Regions from separate parts of the Micromonospora sp. NPDC049201 genome, predicted to be linked through region 1. Evidence: predicted binding sites of a transcription regulator. Region 1 holds the regulator's gene; the other holds the start of a gene.

What was found. Region 1 encodes HspR, which represses chaperone genes until heat shock. Its sites were predicted from a motif close to TTGAGTNNNNNNNACTCAA; they were not measured.
Region 2: a site for HspR is predicted at 3,618-3,636, ahead of lon (endopeptidase La). Genes of this name have one in related genera too.

What each region holds. Positions count from the first base shown of each region.
Region 1 covers NZ_JBVJHM010000008.1:119,579-129,604, reverse strand. Annotated here, with positions in the region: gene clpB (ATP-dependent chaperone ClpB) at 1-258, opposite strand, end outside; gene ACZ6O5_RS18810 (hypothetical protein) at 406-669, opposite strand; gene ACZ6O5_RS18805 (winged helix-turn-helix domain-containing protein) at 896-1,114, shown strand; gene ACZ6O5_RS18800 (cation:proton antiporter regulatory subunit) at 1,190-1,690, shown strand; gene ACZ6O5_RS18795 (cation:proton antiporter) at 1,696-2,904, shown strand; gene ACZ6O5_RS18790 (hypothetical protein) at 3,077-3,505, shown strand; gene ACZ6O5_RS18785 (hypothetical protein) at 3,590-3,796, opposite strand; gene ACZ6O5_RS18780 (heat shock protein transcriptional repressor HspR) at 4,066-4,506, opposite strand; gene dnaJ (molecular chaperone DnaJ) at 4,531-5,724, opposite strand; gene grpE (nucleotide exchange factor GrpE) at 5,804-6,550, opposite strand; gene dnaK (molecular chaperone DnaK) at 6,598-8,466, opposite strand; gene ACZ6O5_RS18760 (ABC transporter) at 8,677-10,026, shown strand, end outside.
Region 2 covers NZ_JBVJHM010000001.1:707,027-717,052, reverse strand. Annotated here, with positions in the region: gene ACZ6O5_RS02900 (DEAD/DEAH box helicase) at 1-1,177, shown strand, start outside; gene lon (endopeptidase La) at 1,260-3,596, opposite strand; gene ACZ6O5_RS02890 (histone-like nucleoid-structuring protein Lsr2) at 3,819-4,166, shown strand; gene ACZ6O5_RS02885 (hypothetical protein) at 4,596-5,882, opposite strand; gene ACZ6O5_RS02880 (PDDEXK family nuclease) at 6,130-6,993, opposite strand; gene ACZ6O5_RS02875 (DICT sensory domain-containing protein) at 7,129-8,211, shown strand; gene ACZ6O5_RS02870 (helical backbone metal receptor) at 8,268-8,984, shown strand; gene ACZ6O5_RS02865 (CBS domain-containing protein) at 8,998-9,696, opposite strand; gene ACZ6O5_RS02860 (DoxX family membrane protein) at 9,914-10,026, shown strand, end outside.

The DNA of each region.
Region 1 (10,026 bases):
CCGGGCCAACGTCGGCTCGGCCAGACTGGAGCCGCGCGCGGCGGGCAGCGCGTCGACCGAGCGCTGGGCGGCCCGGCGCAGCTCGGCGGCGTCTGCGCCGACGGCGCGCAGCAGGCCGGCGGCGGTCGAGCCGTCGGTGTCCAGCAGGGCCAGCAGCAGGTGCCAGGGCTCCACGGTGGCGTGACCGCGCTGGTTCGCCAGCGCGACGGCACCGGTGATGGTCTCGCGGCTCTTGGTGGTGAGGCGTTCCGTATTCATGGGCTCCCCCGGGATCGGCGTGTCCACTGGACATGACACAACCAGAGTTGAGTCTATTCCGCTCAACTCCGCCTGTGTGACCCGGGTCACTCTTCGCCCTTCGGGTGCACCCGTTGCCGCTCGGACGACAACCGGTGCACCCGGTCGTCAGCGACCGCGGCGGCCGGGGAGACGCGTGGTGCAGGGCGTCACGTGGTCGGCGCGCAGCACGCAGCGCCGGCCGCCGTCGAGCTTGCGGTCGCAGAACACCCAGTGGCGTACGCCCTGGTCGTCCTCGGCCGAGACGGTGATCCCGCCCAACTCCACCGCCGCGAGGAACCCCAACGACCGGCCGGCCGTGCGGCCGAGCATTTTCGCCCGGGCCAGGTCCGACGCCCGCACCGGCAGGTGGATCACATATCGCCCGGTCATCGACGACCTACCAGGTCACGCATCACGTTGATCCCCTCTCGCCGAACGGGGTCGGGACGGACCACCGGGGCGCCCGCCCCGACCCGGGAAGCACTCCAGGTGCCATCCGGGAGCGTTCACGAGCAACCTACAATCGGTACCGGTTGTAGGTCAACGACCGACCCACGATTGCTTGAGGTTGGAGGTGGATGCGTGATCGAATGGGCGTGCCATCCGGGGAGTGTGTATGCCCAAGCAGCAGTACCAGGTGCTCGCAGACGAGCTGAAGAGCAAGATCGATTCGGGAGAGTGGCCGCCCGGCCACAAGCTGCCGAGCCGCGCCCAACTGTGCAAGGAGCACGGCGTCTCCGACACCGTGGTCGGCAAGGCGATGATGATCCTTCGCGCGACCGGCCTCACCGAGACGCTGGAGGGCGTCGGCGTGTTCGTCGCCGACCCGAAGTAGGCGGGCCAGCACTCGGATCGGGTGGTGGCTCGGCCTCGGGAGCAGCATGTGCCTGGCAGAGGTAGCCTCACCGGCGTGCGAGTACGTGTCGAACAGACCGCCTTACCGGGAATCGGCGTACGTCATGACCTGATGACGGAATCCGGCCGCCGGCTCGGCGTGGTCTCCCATCGCAATGGCCGCCGCGACCTGGTCCTCTACGACCCGGACGATCCCGACTCCTGTCAGCACGACATACCGCTGACCGACGACGAGGCGGAGGCGCTGGCCGACATCCTCGGCGCGTCGCTGATGCTGGGTCAGCTCTCCGGGCTGCGCGAGCAGGCCGCCGGGCTGCTGACCGAGCAGATCGTGATCCCAGCCGGCTCGAAGTACGTCGGTCGGCGGCTCGGCGACACGAAGGCCCGCACCCGGACCAGCGCGTCCATCGTGGCTGTGCTGCGTCAGGGCGAGGTGAACGTCTCGCCCGACCCCACCTTCCGGTTCGAATCCGGCGACGTGGTCGTCGTGGTCGGCACCCGACAGGGGCTCGACGGCGTCACCTCCATCCTCGCCGAGACCGACCCGGACGGCTGACGCGTATGCACGAAACCCAAATCCTGCTCGTCGAGGTCGGCGCGCTGCTGCTCCTGCTCGGCCTGCTCGGCCGGCTCAGCCGTCGCGTCGGCGTCTCGCCCATCCCGCTCTACCTGCTCGCCGGCCTCGCCTTCGGGCACGGCGGCCTGCTGCCGCTCAACGCCAGCGAGGAGTTCTTCGCCGTCGGCGCGGAGATCGGCGTGATCCTGCTGCTGGTCATGCTCGGGCTGGAGTACAGCGCGAACGAACTGGTCGGCAATCTCCGCTCGGCCGCGCCCGCCGGGCTCATCGACGCGGTGTTCAACGCGCTGCCCGGCTTCGCGTTCGCGCTGCTGCTCGGCTGGGGCTGGGTCGCCGCCGTGGTGCTCGCCGGCGTCACCTGGGTGTCGTCCTCGGGCGTGATCGCCAAGGTGCTCGGCGACCTGGGCCGGGTCGGTAACCGGGAGACCCCGGTGATCCTCTCCATCCTGGTGATCGAGGACCTGGCGATGGCGCTCTACCTGCCACTGGTCACCGCGCTGCTCGCCGGGGTCGGCCTGATGAAGGGCGGCATCGCGCTCGCCATCGCGGTGTTCACCGTGGTCGTCGTGCTGGCCGTGGCGATCCGGTACGGGCACCTGATCTCCACCGCGCTCTCCGCCAAGGATCCGGAGGCGCTGCTGCTCGGCGTGCTCGGCCTGACCCTGCTGGTCGCCGGTATCGCGGCCAAGCTCCAGGTCTCCGCCGCGGTCGGCGCGTTCCTGGTCGGCATCGCGCTGTCCGGGCCGGTCGCGCACCACGCCACCCAGTTGCTGTCGCCGCTGCGGGACCTCTTCGCCGCGGTCTTCTTCGTGTTCTTCGGGCTGGTCACCAACCCGCTGGACATGCCGCCGGTGCTGCTGCCCGCGCTGCTGCTGGCCGTGGTGACCATGGCGACCAAGGTGGCCACCGGCTACCTGGCCGCCCGTCGGGCCGGGATCGCCGAGCCCGGACGCTGGCGGGCCGGCCTGGCGCTCACCCCGCGCGGTGAGTTCTCCATCGTCATCGCCGGGCTGGCCGTGTCGGCCGTCTACCCGGTGGAGCCGAAGCTGGCCGCGCTCGCCACCGCGTACGTGCTGATCACGGTGGTGACCGGCCCGCTGCTCGCCCGGCTGCCGGACACCACCTGGTTCAAGCAGTGGCTGCGCCGACGCGCCGCCGCCACCCGACCGGTCACGGTGCCGGTGGGCGACTGACCCCGTGGCCGGGCCTGATCGGCTGCTCAGCCGGTCCGGCCCGGCAAACGGTTGTCAAATTGATTCTGGGAAGGTCTACCACTGCTCCGCCGAAGCGCGTTAACGTGTCGCCCCAGCAGTCTGGGTCCGCGGGTGGCCGGAGCCCCCGTCAGCGTCAGCGGAAGGTCGGCCGGTGAACGTGCGGGAAGAGACGTTCCACGGCTTCGCCAACCCGGTCGACCCGTCGCCCGCCGAGCTGCGGGCCTGGGCGTACCAACCGGACTCGGTGCCGCTGGCCTCCATGCCACCGGACTGGGACCTGCTGGTCGCCGGTGACCACCTGGTGCAGACGCTGTTCGACCTGGCCATGGACCGGTCCTGCCCGGCCCGCCGGTTCGCGCTGCACTGCCTCTACATCTACGCCGCCGACGGCATCCGGACGAACTTCCGCGCACACCCGAAACGCCGCTTCCGCAAGCTCGTCGAGCAGGCCGAACGCGCCGGCGACGACCTGATGCGCAACTGGGCGCACAACAGCCGGGTGCTGCTCGCCCGTCCGGATCTCTTCGTCTACCGCGACTGGTGCGAGGGCGGCCTGGTGCGCGAGAACCGCCGCCTCTGACCCCACCCGCGGCACCCGGCCCGCGCGAAACGACGAACGGGCCGGGGCCCCCCGTGGGTCCCGGCCCGCACGTCGACGGATCGGTCAGGTCGATCCGCCCTGCTTCTTGCGCCGTTCGTCGTCCCTGGCGCGGTCCACACCGTGGTCGGTCTGGTCGGCGAAGCGCCCTTCCTTGACCTTGTCGCTGAAGCGGCCCTCGGTGACCCGGTCGAACCGCTCCTTGACGTTCTCGGCCACCTTCTCGAGGCGTTCCTCCGCGCGTTCCGCCACTTTCTTCGCCGGTTCCGCCATGGCTCCCCCCGCCAGCCCGGATTCCGTTTCAGGGCTTTCATCCCTGATCCGAAGCCTAGTGGAATCCACTCCGCCGCACTCCCTCTTCCGCAACCTCCGGCCGGCACCGGTGGGACGCCATGGATCCCTCCGCGGCCCGGAGACACCCATCGCGTTCCACCCACTTGCTCTGCAGCCAGGGGGGCAACGGGGGAGACGACGGAAGGCCGGCAACGGCCCCGGGAACAGCGGGGACGTGCCGGCCCTCGGACGAGCGCGAGCAGCAGGTGTCAGCGATCGGGGGTACGGCGGGGACGCCAGACCACGAGCGCGGTGGAGGTGCGGTTGGTGGGCACCAGGTCGCCGCGGGGGAAGCCACCCAGCGACTCCAGCTCGGCGATCCGCCGGTACGCGGCGTCCAGCTCCGCCTCCAGCCGGGCCACCCGCTGCTGCGCCTCCTCCAGCAGCCGCTCCAGCCCGATGATCCGCTTGACCCCGGCCAGGTTGATCCCGTCGTCCTGACTGAGCCGCTGCACCTCGCGCAGCAGCACCACGTCCCGGACGCTGTACCGGCGACCGCCGCCGGCCGCCCGGCCGGGCTGCACCAGGCCCAGCCGGTCGTACTGGCGCAGCGTCTGGGGGTGCATGCCCGCCATCCGCGCCGCCACCGAGATCATCAGAATCTTGGCTTCGTAGGCCGGGTCACCCGAGCCGACGTACTCCTCCGACATGCCCGCTCACCTCCGCTGCCGCCGTCAACTGAATCGACGTACCCGCGCGTCGAGATGTTCCCGCGCGGCGGGCGGGGTCTGTGCCGCGAAGGTCTCCAGCGCCGCCCGCGCCTCGTCCGACACCTTCGCCGGGACCACCACGTCGAGCGTGACCAGCAGGTCACCGGCGCGGCCGTCGTTGCGTACGACGCCCTTGCCGCGGGCCCGCAGCACCCGCCCGGCGGGGGTACCCGGTGGCACCCGCAACGTCACCGTGCCGTCCAGGGTCGGCACCCGCAGGTCGGTGCCGAGCACCGCCTCGGCGTACGTGATCGGGACGTTCAGGGTCAGATCGTCCCCGGTGCGTCCGAACAGCTCGTCCGGGCGCACCTTCACGTGCACGAACAGATCTCCCGCCGGGCCGCCCCGGTCGCCGGGTTCGCCGCGGCCGGCCAGTCGGATCCGCTGGCCGTCGGCCACCCCGGCCGGGAAGCGCACGGTCAGCGTGCGGGTCTTGGTGACCCCGCCGGTGCCGTGGCACTCCGGGCACTTCTCCTCGACGATCGTGCCGACACCCTGGCAGTTGCGGCACGGCTCGGAGAAGCTGAACGACCCCTGGTTGCGGGTGGTCACGCCGGCGCCGTGGCAGACCGGGCAGGCCAGCGGCGTGGTGCCCGGCTTCGCGCCGTTGCCGTGGCAGGTGTCGCAGACCCCTGGTGCGCGCAGCGTCAGCGGCAGCGTGACGCCGCGGACCGCGTCGGAGAAGTCCAGCGCCACCTCGGCCTCGACGTCCCGGCCCCGGGCCGGACCGCGCGGGCGTGCCCCGCCGCCGGCGCCGCCACCGGAGAAGATCGTGCTGAACAGGTCGGTGAAGCCGCCGCCACCGAACCGGGCGTCGCCACCACCGCCGGCACCACCGCCACCGCCGAACAGGTCGGAGACGTCGAACGGCGCGCCCCCGGACTGGCCCGCGCCGCGGGCGCCGCGCCGGAACGCGCCCGAGCCGAAGAGCGACCGCATCTCGTCGTACTCGCGACGCTTCTTCTCGTCGCCGAGCACCGCGTACGCCTCGGAGACGGTCTTGAACCGCTCCTCGGCCCCGGCATCACCGGGGTTGTGGTCCGGATGCGACTCCCGGGCCAGCTTCCGGTACGACTTCTTGATCTCGTCCGAGGAGGCGGACTTGTCCACGCCCAACGCGGCGTAGTAGTCCTTCTCGAGCCAGTCCTTGGAACTCACCGGTCCACCCCCTTCCACGGGTCGAATCCCGGTCGTCCCGCCCGCCCGGTGCGGGCGGGCGGGACGTCACGGGTCGGCACTACTCCGGGTCCGCGACCGCGACCAGAGCCGGCCGCAGCAGGCGCTCGCCGAGTTGGTAACCCCGGCGCATGACCTGCACGCAGGTCGGCTCGGTCACGTCGGCGGAGGTCTGGTGCGCCACCGCCTCGTGCCGGGTCGGGTCGAACGGGTCGCCCTTCTCGCCGAACGCGGTCAGGCCGAACTTGCCCAGCGCGGCGGTGAGCTGGTCGGCCACACTGCCGAACGGACCCACCAGGTCGCCGTGCTCACGGGCCCGGTCCAGGTCGTCGAGGATCGGCAGGAGCGCGGTGAGCACCCCGCCGGTCGCCTGCTCCTGGACCAGGTTGCGGTCGCGGTCGACCCGCTTGCGGTAGTTGGCGTACTCCGCCGACACCCGCTGGAGGTCGCGGGTGCGCTCCTCCAGGTCGGAGCGGAGCGACTCCAGCTCGGCGCCGAGCGGCGCCTTGCCGGTCTCGTCGCTCGGCTCGGCCGGCGCGTCGACCACGGGGGGCCCGGCGACGTCGGCGTCGCCGCCGATCTCGTCGACCACGACCTCGGCCTCCTCGACCAGCCCTTCGGCGGGCGCGTCGGCGGCGGCGTCGGCGGCGGACGGGTCGTTCGCCGGCTCCTCGGTCACCTTGCCGAGCTTGCGCTTGTCGCGGATGACGACCCGCGGCTCGTCGCCGGCGTCCTTGCCGGCGCCCGCGGAGCCACCCGGCGCCGACCCGGTGGAACCCGGGTCGGCCGCTCGTGGCGTGTCCGTCATGCGGTCACCTCATCCCTCTGCGGTGCGGATCGTGCCGGGACCGACTGTCACTTCTTGTCCTCGTCCACGATCTCCGCGTCGACCACGTCGTCGGCGCCGCCGGCCTGCGGACCGCCGGTCGCACCCGCGCCGGCACCCGGCCCGGCCGCACCCGCACCGGGAGCACCCGGCTCACCCTCCTGCTGCTGCGCGTAGAGCAGCGAGCCGGCCTGCTGGGAGACCTGGGCCAGCTTCTCGTGCGCGGCCTTGATCTTCTCGATGTCCTGCCCGCCGAGGGCGCTGCGCAGCTCGCCGAGCGCCTCGTTGAGCTGGTCCCGGTTCTCGGCCGGCAGCTTGTCGCCGCTCTCGGCGAGGAACTTCTCGGTCTGCCACTGGAGCGCCTCGGCGACGTTGCGGGTCTCCGCCTCCTCGCGGCGGCGCTTGTCCTCGTCGGCGTGCTCCTCGGCGTCCCGGCGCATGCGCTCGATGTCGTCCTTCGGCAGCGAGGAGCCGCCGGTGATCGTCATCTTCTGTTCCTTGCCGGTGCCCAGGTCCTTGGCGTGCACGTTGACGATGCCGTTGGCGTCGATGTCGAACGTGACCTCGATCTGCGGCACGCCGCGCGGCGCCGGCGGGAGGCCGGTCAGCTCGAACGTGCCGAGCTTCTTGTTGTAGGCCGCGATCTCCCGCTCGCCCTGGAACACCTGGATCAGCACCGACGGCTGGTTGTCGTCGGCCGTGGTGAAGACCTCGGAGCGCTTGGTCGGGATGGTGGTGTTGCGCTCGATGAGCTTGGTGAAGATGCCGCCCTTGGTCTCGATGCCGAGGCTCAGCGGCGTCACGTCGAGCAGCAGGACGTCCTTGACCTCGCCCTTGAGCACGCCGGCCTGGAGCGCGGCGCCGACGGCGACGACCTCGTCCGGGTTGACGCCCTTGTTCGGGTCGCGGCCGGTGAGCTGCTTGACCAGGTCGGTGACGGACGGCATCCGGGTCGAGCCGCCGACCAGGATGACGTGGTCGACGTCGGCGACCTTGATCCCGGCGTCCTTGACGGCCTGCTCGAACGGGCCCTTGCAGCGGTCCAGCAGATCCTGCGTCATGCGCTGGAACTCGGCGCGGCTCAGCGTCACGTCGAGGTGCAGCGGGCCGGCCGCGCCGGCGGTGATGTACGGCAGGTTGATGTTGCTGGTGGTGGCCGCGGACAGCTCGATCTTGGCCTTCTCGGCCGCCTCCTTGAGCCGCTGCATGGCCATCTTGTCCTGCGAGAGGTCGATGCCGTGCTCGCCGCGGAACGTCTTCACCAGGTGGTCGATGATCCGCTGGTCCCAGTCGTCGCCGCCGAGCTGGTTGTCACCGCTCGTCGATTTGACCTCGACGACGCCCTCGGCCAGCTCCAGCAGGGACACGTCGAACGTGCCGCCACCGAGGTCGAAGACCAGGACGGTCTGCTCCTTGGAGCCCTTGTCCAGGCCGTACGCCAGGGCGGCCGCGGTCGGCTCGTTCACGATCCGCAGCACGTTGAAGCCGGCGATCTCACCGGCCTCCTTGGTGGCCTGGCGCTGCCCGTCGTTGAAGTAGGCCGGGACGGTGATCACCGCGTCGGCGATCTGCTCGCCCAGGTACGCCTCGGCGTCCCGCTTGAGCTTCATCAGCGTCCGCGCGGAGATCTCCTGCGGGGTGTACTTCTTGCCGTCGATGTCGACGGTCCAGTTGGTGCCGATCTCCCGCTTGACCGAGCGGATGGTCCGGTCGGGGTTGGTCACCGCCTGGCGCTTGGCGACCTCACCGACGAGCACCTCGCCGTTGCGGGCGAACGCGACGATCGAGGGAGTCGTACGCGAGCCCTCAGCGTTGGCGATGACGGTGGGCTCACCGCCCTCGAGAACGCTGACGCAGGAGTTCGTCGTGCCGAGGTCGATGCCGACCGCACGTGCCATGTTCGCTTCCTCGCTTCATAACGGGTGAGCAGGTCGGTTGGCCTGCCCGGCGGGGTCGCCCGGAAGGCAGCCGCCACAAGTTGAGTGAACTTGACTCAATAGTGCCACGCGATCGGCAAACCGCAAGTCGGGGTTGAGTCGACTCGACGCAACCTGACCGTTATTACCGTCCGGTTGTCTTACCTTGCGTCGGTCGGGCACGCTTTAGCGGTGACGACGCATGGCGATTCCGCCACCCGTGCCGGCGCGCCCGCCGTCGCAGCCCGCACCGGAACCCCCACCGGCGACGACCAGCCCGCCGAAGCAACGGCGGCCCTGTCCGCCGCGCTCACCGAGCTGCGGGCCGCGATCGACGCGGCTCGCTTCCCGCTCGCCCTGCCCTCGGCCGAGTCGGCCCGGCACGCTGCCCGGAGCCTCACCGACCAGCTCGACGACTACCTGCTGCCGAGGTTGGCCCGACTCGACGCCCCGCTGCTCGTGGTGGTCGGCGGCTCGACCGGCGCCGGCAAGTCGACGCTCGTCAACAGCCTGGTCCAGGCGCGGGTCAGCGCGGCCGGGGTGCTCCGGCCCACCACCCGGTCCCCGGTGCTGGTCTGCAACCCGGCCGACGCCGCCTGGTTCCGCCAGGGCGAGCTGCTGCCCGGCCTGACCCGCACCACCGAGCCGAGCGAGCACCCAGGCACCCTCCAACTGGTCACCGCCCCGGCGCTGCCGGCCGGGCTGGCCTTCCTCGACGCCCCCGACATCGACTCGGTGGTGGACGCCAACCGGGCGCTCGCCGGGCAACTGCTCGCCGCCGCCGACCTGTGGTTGTTCGTCACCACCGCCGCGCGCTACGCCGACGCCGTGCCCTGGGAGCTGCTGCGCAGCGCCCGGGCCCGGGGCACCGCCGTCGCCATGGTGCTCGACCGGGTCCCGCCCGAGGCGGCCGACGAGATCGCCGCCCACCTGTCCGAGATGCTCGCCTCGCAGGATCTGGGCGCCGCGCCGTTGTTCGTGCTGCCGGAGACCTGGGTGGACGGGCAGGGCCTGCTGCCGGACCGGATGACCGCGCCGCTGAGCGGCTGGTTCGCCCGGCTCGCCGGCGACGCGGAGGCCCGCTCGGCGGTGGTCCGGCAGACGCTCGACGGCGCGCTGGCCGCCCTGCACCCGGTGGTCGAGGGGTTGGCCGACGCCGCCGACGAGCAGATGACCGCCGCCGAGGCGCTCGACGAACGGGTCCGGGCCGCCTACCGGGGTGCCGAGCGCACCGTCGACCAGGGGCTCCGGGACGGCCGGCTGCTCCGGGGCGAGGTGCTGGCCCGCTGGCAGGAGTTCGTCGGCACCGGCGAGTTCTTCCGCAGCCTGGAGGCGCGGATCGGCCGGCTGCGGGACCGGATGGTCGCGGCGGTCACCGGTCGGCCCGCCCCGGCGGCGGAGCTGCGGACCGCGATCGAGTCCCAACTGGTGACGCTGCTGCGCGGGGTGGCCGCCGAGGCGGCCGAGAACGCGTACACCGGTTGGAAGGCGCACCCGGCCGGCGCGGCGCTGCTCGAACCGGAACTGGCGTACGCGTCGGCC
Region 2 (10,026 bases), on a different contig from region 1:
CCGGCAGACGGTGCTCTTCTCGGCCACCATGCCGGCCCGCATCGACGGGCTGGCCCGGCAGCACCTGACCGACCCGGTGCGGATCCGGATCGAACGCGAACGCCAGGTGGCCGGCGAGGCGCCGCGGGTACGGCAGAGCGCCTACATCGTGGCGCGGGCGCACAAGCCGGCCGCGCTGGGCCGGGTGCTGGACGTCGAGTCGCCCACCGCGGCGATCGTGTTCTGCCGCAGCCGGGAGGAGGTGGACCGGCTCACCGAGACGATGAACGGTCGGGGCTACCGGGCCGAGGCGCTGCACGGCGGGATGAGCCAGGAGCAGCGGGACCGGGTGATGGGCCGGCTGCGCTCCGGCACCGCGGACCTGCTGGTCGCCACCGACGTGGCGGCCCGCGGGCTGGACGTCGAGCAGCTCACCCACGTGGTGAACTACGACGTCCCGTCCGCGCCGGAGTCGTACGTGCACCGGATCGGCCGGGTGGGCCGGGCCGGCCGGGAGGGCGTGGCGATCACGCTCGCCGAGCCGCGCGAGCACCGGATGCTGAAGACGATCGAGCGGGTCACCGGCCAGCGGATCACGGTGGACAAGATCCCGACGGTGGCCGACCTGCGGACCCGGCGGTTCGAGCTGACCCAGGCCGCGGTGCGCGAGTCGGTGCTCGAGGACGACCTGGAGCCGTTCCGGGCGGTCGTCGAGTCGCTGACCGACGAGTTCGACCTGATGGAGGTCGCGCTCGCCGCGGTGCGGTTGGCGCACGAGGCCACGCTGCCCGGCACCGCCGACGAGGAGGAGATCCCTCAGGTCTCGGTCCGCCCGAACCGGGAGGGCCGGCCCGGCGCCGAGGGTCGGGACCGCCGGGCCGGCGGCCGGTCCCGCGCCGCCGGCACGGCCCAGGTCTTCATCGGGTTGGGCCGCCGGGCCGGGGTACGACCGCAGGACCTGGTCGGCGCGATCACCGGGGAGACCGGGGTGAGCGGGCGGGACATCGGCTCGATCGAGATCGCCGACCGGTTCTCCCTGGTGGAGGTGCCGCAGGGCATGGCCGACGAGGTGATCCAGGGCCTGCGGGGCAGCACCATCAAGGGTCGCAAGGCCACCGTCCGGCGGGACCGGGACGGTGAGGGCGACGGTGGCGGTGAGCGTCGCTTCGACCCCCGGGACCGGCGCGACCGCCGGTAGCCGGCCCGACGATGGTTGCCTCCTGCGTTCCGCACCACGAACCCCCGCCGCCCGGCGGGCGACGGGGGTTCGACGGGGCCGGTCAGGCCGCGGTGAGCGGCTGGCCGCCGAGGCTCTGGGCGTCGACCTCGGCCGGACGCAGCGCCAGCGCGAGCACGTCCGCCACGTCGGCGAGGGTGTGCACGGTCAGCGCCTCGCGCACCTCGGCCGGCAGGTCGTCCAGGTCCGGCTCGTTGCGCTTCGGGATGATCACCTCGGTGAGGCCGGCCCGGTGCGCGGCGAGCAGCTTCTGCTTCACGCCGCCGATGGACAGCACCCGGCCGGAGAGCGTCACCTCGCCGGTCATCCCGAACTCGGGCCGCACCGGCCGGCCGGTGACCAGGGACGCCAGCGCGGTGACCATGGTGATGCCGGCGCTGGGACCGTCCTTCGGCACCGCGCCCGCCGGGAAGTGCACGTGGATCCGCCGCCCGGCGAGGGCGTTCGGGTCGATGCCGAGGCGTCGTCCGTTGGAGCGCAGGTAGGACAGCGCGATGTGCGCCGACTCCTTCATCACGTCCCCGAGCTGACCGGTGAGGGTCAGGCCCGGCTCGCCCTCCATGCTGGTCGCCTCGATGAAGAGCACGTCCCCACCGGCGCCGGTGACGGCCAGGCCGGTGGCCACGCCGGGCACCGCCGTACGTTCGGCGGACTCCGGGGTGAACTTGGGCCGACCCAGGTAGCGGGCCAGGTTGGCGGTGTCGACGCGGACCGGCGCCGGGTCGGACGCCAACGCCACGGTCACCTTGCGCAGGATCTTCGCCAGGGCCCGTTCGAGCTGCCGGACGCCGGCCTCCCGGGTGTACTCCCCGGCGACCAGCGCCAGCGCCTCGTCGGCGACGGTCACCTCGTCGGCGGTCAGCCCGGCCCGCTCCTGCTGCCGGGGCAGCAGGTGGTCCCGGGCGATGGCCACCTTCTCGTCCTCGGTGTAGCCGTCCAGCGTGACCAGCTCCATCCGGTCCAGCAGCGGGCCGGGGATGTTCTCCACCACGTTGGCGGTGGCCAGGAAGAGCACGTCGGACAGGTCGAGGTCGACCTCGAGGTAGTGGTCACGGAAGGTGTGGTTCTGCGCCGGGTCGAGCACCTCCAGCAGCGCCGCCGCCGGGTCGCCGGAGTAGCCGACGGCCAGCTTGTCGACCTCGTCGAGCAGCACGACCGGGTTCATCGAGCCGGCCTCACGCAGCGCCCGCACGATGCGGCCGGGCAGCGCGCCGACGTAGGTGCGCCGGTGGCCCCGGATCTCGGCCTCGTCCCGCACCCCGCCCAGCGAGACCCGGACGAAGGTGCGACCCAGCGCCCGGGCCACCGACTCGCCCAGGCTGGTCTTGCCGACGCCGGGCGGGCCGGCCAGGGCGAGCACCGCGCCGGAGCCGCGTCCGCCGACCACGCCGAGGTTGCGCTCCGCGCGGCGGTTGCGCACCGCGAGGTATTCCAGGATGCGGTCCTTCACGTCGGCCAGGCCGGCGTGGTCCGCGTCGAGCACCGCCCGGGCCGCGGCCAGGTCAGTGTTGTCCTCGGTACGCGTGCTCCACGGCATCTCCAGGACCGTGTCCAGCCAGGTACGGATCCAGCCCGCCTCGGGCGAGGCGTCGCTGGCCCGCTCCAGCTTGCCGACCTCGCGCAGGGCCGCCTCGCGGACCTTGTCCGGCAGGTCGGCGGACTCGACCCGGGCCCGGTAGTCGGCGGAGCCGTCCGGCTCGTCCTCGCCGAGTTCCTTGCGGATCGCGGCGAGCTGTTGCCGGAGCAGGAACTCCCGCTGGGACTTCTCCAGCCCCTCCCGGACATCGGTGTTGATCTGCTCGGTGACCTCCTGCTCGGCCAGGTGCTCCTTCACCCAGCCGACCAGCAGCTCCAGCCGGGCGGTGACGTCCGGCGCGGCGAGCAGCTCGGTCTTCTGCGCCAGGCTGAGCCAGGGCGCGTAGCCGGCCGAGTCGGCCAGCTCGGAGAGTTCGGTCATCCGCTCCATGGCGTCGATGACCTGCCAGGCGCCGCGCTGCTGAAGCACCGAGGTCATCAGCGCGCGGTACTCGCGGGCCAGTTCCCGGGCCCGGCCGGCCGGCGCGGGTTCGTCGAGGGTCGTCGCCTCGACCCAGAGCGCCGCGCCCGGGCCGGGCACGCCGGAGCCGATGCGGGCGCGGGCGATGCCGCGCACCACGGCTGCCGGTTCGCCGCTGGGCAGTCGGCCCACCTTCTCGAGGGTGGCGACCACGCCGACCGAGCCGTACTCGCCGTCGATGCGGGGCACCGCCAGCAGCGTCTTGTCGCCGGTGGCGCGGGCGGCGTCGACAGCGGCCTGGGTGGTCGGGTCGAGGGTCACCGGGACGACCATCCCGGGCAGCAGGACGGCGTCGGTCAGGGGAAGTACCGGAAGAGTTGCCATCGAACACCTGCCATCAGTTGGTTGAGCGTGTCTGACTCAAGTAACAAACCGTGCACCTTGTTCCAGCTTGTGACCCAGGCCACGTCCGCCCCCTCCGGCCCTATTGGCGGTCCATCGTTTCCCCCGACCCGCCGAATGGAAAGTGTCGGGTATTGTTGCGGAATTACCGCCAGGTAGGTCAAACTCTTAGCCACACCCCGCCCGACACAGGGAGTAATGGCGATGGCAAGGAAAGTAATCACCGTTCTGACGGACGACCTCGACGGCGGAAAGGCCGATCGGACCGTCGAGTTCAGCCTGGACGGCGTGGCCTACACGATCGACGTCTCCGACGAGAACGCGGGCGTCCTGCGTAAAGCGCTGGACCCGTACATCAACGCTGGCCGGCGCATCGGCCGCGGACCAGTCGACGCCGGCCGCGCGGCGCGGCGCGTCACCCGGCCGAGCACCTCGGGAATGGACCGCGAGCAGAACCGCGCGATCCGCGAATGGGCCGCCAAGAACGGCTACGAGATTTCCGAGCGCGGGCGCATCCCGGTCTCCGTCGTGGAGGCGTACAAGAGCCGCTGAGGCTCCCGGTTCACGGTCGGGCGCCACGGGGTCACGCTGGGAATCAGCGGGGCCCCGACCGGCTTTTTTGGTCGACAATTTTCAGCCGGCTCGATCGACTCGGCAGCAACTTTCTCGGCGCGCACCGCGCGGTGCGTGACCCTGCCGCACCCCGCCTTTCGCGCTGACCGCAGCGACGACCCGGCCGATGCGCGGTCCGCCCCCGGGTCCCGTCGCCGGCGCCCGGGGGCCGCCGGACGGGGCGGGCGGACGGACAGCGCCGCCGCGGGCTTCCGCGACGGGCGGCGAGCCACCGGCCGCACACCGGAGCGACGGCACCGACGACTCAGCCCGGAAGTCCGACCGGCGACTCCGCCGCGACCGACTCCCCCGCGAGACGGCCGGAGCCGCCCGGGCGTACCCGGGCGGCTCCGGCCGTCGGCGTGCGGGTCAGTTGACCTGGATGCGCACCACGTCGATGGCGGGGGTCTGGTTCGCCCGCTCCATCATCGGGATCCGGTGCGAGCCGTCGCCGGCCCAGACCGAGCACTGGGCCAGGCCCGAGTCCGGCAGACCCGGAATCTGGATCAGCACGTCGTCCGGCTGGGACCCGCCCCGGCCGTCCTCGGTGGCGACGAAGAAGGCCGGCACGTCCTGCGGGTTCGGGGGCTGGCGGGTGCTGCCGAGCATCCGGCACGCGGTGTGGAAGTGACCGCGGACCAGACCCTGGTCGTTGAGCAGCGAACTCTCCAGGTAGTAGCCACCCTGCCCGGCGGCGAGGAAGCGGTCCCGCACCAGGTTCCTCGTCGTGACCCGGAGCGTGAACGGCTGGTTGCGCTGCACCTGGTTGGGGAACTGCGTGATGAGCAGCGACGGGTTGTTCGCCGCGGCGCCGACCTCACCGAACGCGGTGCTCACGCAACGGTTGCCGTTCTGGAAGCCGTTGTGCGCCTCCAACTTGCTGTTGGCGCAGTCCTTGGCCAGCACGTTCAGGCCGTTGTTGCCGCCGTTGTTCTGGCCGCCGCCGTTGTTGTTCCCGCCGTTCTGGCCACCGTTGTTGTTGCCACCGTTCTGGCCACCGGTGTTGCCGCCGTTGTTGGCCCCGCCGGTGTTGCCGCCGTTCTGCGCGTTGTCGGTCAGCGCGCACGGGGCGAGCTTGTCCAGACCCTGCGGACGCTGGCCGCCCCGCCCGATGGCGGTGGCGATCCGGTTCAACGTCGCGGTCCGCTTGTCGGCGAGCGGCCGGAGGATCGCGTTGTTGATGAAGTCGCCGCCGTTGCGACCGTCCGCCGCGAGGCGTCGGTTCGCCTCGGCGATCTGGTTGTCCAGCAGGGCCAGGTTGCGGTCCACCTCGGCGCGCGCCCGGGCGGGCACCTGCGGCAGCTTGCTCTTCACGTCCGGGCAGGTCACGGTCGGGGTGCCGGCGCCGGCGCCGCCCCCCTTGGTCTGCTGGCACTCGGCCGCCGACATCTGGCCGTCACCCCAGTGGTTGCGGACCCAGCGACCGTTCTGCCAGGTCCGGGTGGTGCTGCCCTGGCCGCCCGGCGCGGTCGCGCCCGCACTCGGGGCCACGCAGGACGCCGAGGCCGCGCGGGTGGTCGTCCGCCGGTCCTGGGCGGACGAGATCTGGGTGACGGCGACGATGCCGCCGAAGACCGCAAGCGTGCCGACCACGGCCAGCATCCGCTTGCTCCGCGCGTTACCGGATGACCGGCGCGCCCGTGTGGACCTGCGCATCGAATTGTTCTCCTTCTCGATCCGGTAGTTGACTGGTGATCCCGGCGGAATTCTTCGGGGTGAGATCACTGCGACGTCGGAGCCGCGCGTCAATGGCCGACGGTGCCCTTTCCGCACCGTCTCCGCGCCGTCCGGGCGCGGCGGAAGATCTGCGTCCATTCCCGCTTAGGTACGGAGCGCCGACGGCGAAGGTTCAACCGGGGATCAGAAAAAAATCGGCGGGCCGGCCGGTGGCCGGAGCGGCCGGTCAGTCGACGCAGAGATGGTCGAAGGCGAAGCCGCCGTCGAAGGACTCCCGCCGGTCGGCGAGGCGCCGCACCTGCTCGCGCAGTTCGGTCCGGTCCGTCAGGGACGCCTCGTCGGCGGCCGGGTCACGCAGCTTCTCCCCCAACGCCGTGGCGGCCAGGTCCTCGGCGAGCCGACCCGGATCGACCCCGCAGGAGAAGCCGCGGGACGTCAGTCGCACCCGCTCCACCCGGCAGCGACCGGGCCGCACCTCGACCCAGCTCCAGCCCTCGGCCGGGCCACCGGTCCACCGCACGTGCAGGCCACGCACGATCGGGTCGGCCAGCCGGCCCGCCACGTACGCCTGGACCGCGGCGGCGCGGGCCACCGCGCCGAGGTCGTTGACCGGGCCGCGTCGGCCGTCCGGCAACCGGCCCACGATGTCGCGGAACCCGACCGCCTCCCCGCCGTCCGAGCCGGTGCCGGCCGCGTAGGCGCGGGCGTCGAGCACGTACTCGACGAACCGGCGAACCTGCTCGCCGCCGAGCGTCGGTGACTCGACGCGCAGCAGCGGCAGGCCCACGGCGTCGCAGACCGCGTCGGTCAGCCGCTCGGCCCGGCGGGCCGGCGAACCGTCCGGCGCGGGCGCGGCGAACCGGACGGCGAACCGTGGCCGACCGGTGTCGGCGGCGCACACCACCAGGTCGAGGCCGGCCCGGCCGGCGGTGCTCCACTGGCTGCCGGTGACACCGGGCGGCCGGCCCTGGACCAGTTCACCGAGGCGCCGGTCGGCGTACCCGACGTGGCCGGCGCGGGCCAGCCGCGCCGGCGTGGCGGTCGGGATCGGCCGCAGCCAGGAGGCGGCCACACTGCCGGTGCTGGTCATCTCGCACAATCCGTCCGTCGCTCGGTCGACGTCCGAGTGTATGGCGTCGATCATGGCGATCGCCTCGGCGGTGCGGCGGAATCCGGGTACCCGTCGGGCGGTGCGCCGTCGGGGTCGGCCCTCTAGGCTCGGCGGGTGCACAGCGGACGGACCCCGGAGCGATTCACCAAACGCAGCCTCGTCGCCGTATCCCACGCCATCGAACGAGCGGCGCTGGCCGAGGCGGAGGACGGCCCGCTCGTCGTGTTCGCGCTGTTCCAGCGGCTGCCGTACTTCGCCCGGGAGCGGGAGATCTACCGGCGGATCGCCGGCCGGGCCGCCGCGACGGTGGTCGCCATGGTCGGCGGCCCGCCGCCGGACCTGCCCGACCGGGTGTACGGGGTGGCGTTGGACGAGGCGGAGGAGTTGGCGCGGGAGTGGAGCGTGGTGGCGCTGACCCCACGCTTCGGCGGCACGCTGGTGGCGTACGACCGGGCCGAGGTCGCGCCCGCGCCGACGCTGGAGGCCGGTCGGCTCTTCGACGGTCGCTGGGGGTTCCGCCGCGACGCGGCGCTGCACGAGGTCATCCGGCTGCGCGAACAGCTCGCCGAGCGGCTGCCCGGCCCGGCCCGAACCGCGCTGGACGAGGCGGTCGCCCGGGTACGGGACATCCCGGCCGCGCCGGGCGAGTCCCGGGCCGAGGCGGCGCTCCGGCTGCTGGCCCGGCGCGGCGACCGGAACGCGCGACCGGCCGAGCCGACGGACGGGATGCTCGACGAGCCCGCCCTGCGCCGGTGGACCGGCACGGACGGGGTGACCGCCTCCGGCACGCTGCCGGTGGCGCTGGTCGGCCTGCGGGTCGACGAGCCGGCCGGCGCACCGGAACGCTTCGGCCGACGCAGCACCGCCCGGGAGGGCCAGGCCGTGCTCGGCGCGGTCACCGGCGTGCTGCGGCCGGTGGACCGGGCGGTACGCGTCGCCGACAACGAGTTCCACCTCGTCCTGCCCGCGCTCTCCGAACCGGAGGCGTTGGCCGTGGTGGGCCGGCTGCACGAGGCGATCTCGGCGCTGGCGCGGTCGTACCCGTTCGTCGCGTACACGATGCACGCCGCGGTCGCGGTGACCACCCGACGGCCGCTGCCGACGGACGACCTGCGGGCCGCCGTGGAGTGGGCGGTGCGGGAGGGGGTGCCGGTGGCCGGTCTGCCGCCGGAGCCCGCCCCGGCCGGCGCCCGCTGACCGGTCGTCCGCCCACCACTGTCACGCCACGGGCGCCGGGACGAGGGGAGCACGTCGTGCGGGTGGTGTCGCTGGTGCCGTCGCTGACCGAGGCGGTCGCGGCGACCCGGCCGGAGGCGCTGGTCGGCGCGACGGACTGGTGCACGCACCCGGCCGGGCTGGACGTCGCCCGCGTCGGCGGGACGAAGTATCCCGACCTGGATCGCGTCCTCGCCCTCGCGCCCGATCTGGTGCTGCTCAACGAGGAGGAGAACCGGCTGGCCGACGCGGAGGCGCTGCGCGCGGCCGGGGTGCCGGTGCGGGTCACCTTCCCGCGTACCGTGCCGGAGGCGCTCGACCAGCTCGGCGCGCTGGTCGGGGCGCTCGGCGTGTCGGTCGAACCGTCCTGGCTGCGGGCGGCCCGCCGGGCGTGGGCCGCGCCGCCCGTCCCCGAGCACGTCCCGACCGCGGTGGTGCCGGTGTGGCGCCGCCCGTGGGTGGTGCTGGGCCGGGACACGTTCGCCGGGGACGTGCTGCGTCGGCTCGGCGTGGCCAACGCCTGGGCCGACGACCCCGAACGCTATCCCCGCCCGACGCTCGACGCGCTGCGCGCCCGGTCGCCGGAGCTGGTGGTGCTGCCGGACGAGCCGTACCGGTTCACCGCCGACGACGGACCGGAGGCGTTCCCCGGGGTGCCGGCGGCGCTGGTCTCCGGCCGGCACCTCACCTGGTACGGCCCGTCACTGGCCGAGGCGCCGGCACTGCTCGCCGCGCAGCTCGCCACGCCGGCTTGAGGCGGCGACCCGGTCAGGCGATCGGGGTGGCGTGCACCGGGTCCAGCTCCCTCAGCGTGGTGTCGTCCACGTCGTACCCGACGGCGTTGTGCACCGCGACCACGCCGGCGACCTGACCGGCCAGCCGGCCGGCGAGTTCGACGGCGCTGCGTCGGTCCAGCCGTCCGTCCAGGGCGACCTCTCCGCCGCGGACCTGGACCGTGAACAGGCCGTCCCGGACGGCGAGCACCCGACGCAGCACCTCCTGCACCACGTCCTCGCGGATCTCCGCGTCGGAGCGCAGGTGCACCCGGAGCAGGTCGCCGCGGGTCACGATGCCGGCCAGCCGGCCAAGGTCGTCGAGGACCGGCAGCCGCTTGACCGCCTCCCGGTCCATCAGCCGGGCCGTGGCCGGCAGCGACGCCCGCCCGTGGGTGGTGACCGCCGGCGCGGTAATCAGGTCCCGGGCCACCAGCGCGCCCGCCTTCTCCCGCGCGGCCCGCCGGCGCCGCCCCTCGAACACCCGGCGTTCCTCGATGCGGCCGGACCACTCCACCTTGTGCAGCAGATCCGCCTCGGAGATCACGCCGAGCACCCGGTGGAACGAGTCCACCACCGGCACCCCGCTGACCCGCTCCCGCACCAGCACGTCCACCACGTCCCGGTACGGCGTCTCCGCGTCCACCGTCGCGACGTCCCTGGTCATCACGTCGGCCACCTGCCATGTCCTCATCACGACCTCCTCGCACCGGGTCCCTCACCGGCGACGCTAGGCGGCCCACGGACGGCGCGGCAGGGGCGGCGGACCGGTCGCGGACGGGTCGACCGGACCGGGTCGGGACGGGACCAAGGACCCGGTCCTCAGGGCCCCGACGGCCCTGCTCCGGATCACCGCGCGGGAGTGGAATGGAACTGCCACCGGGAAGCGCGGTGCGAGGCACAGAAGGGACGTGGACACCATGACCGCGACAATCGAGCGGACCCCCGCCGACACCATCGCCCCGGCGGTCGAGACCCCCCGCCAGAAGGCCACCCGGTTCGTCTGGGCCGGGCTGCGGATCGC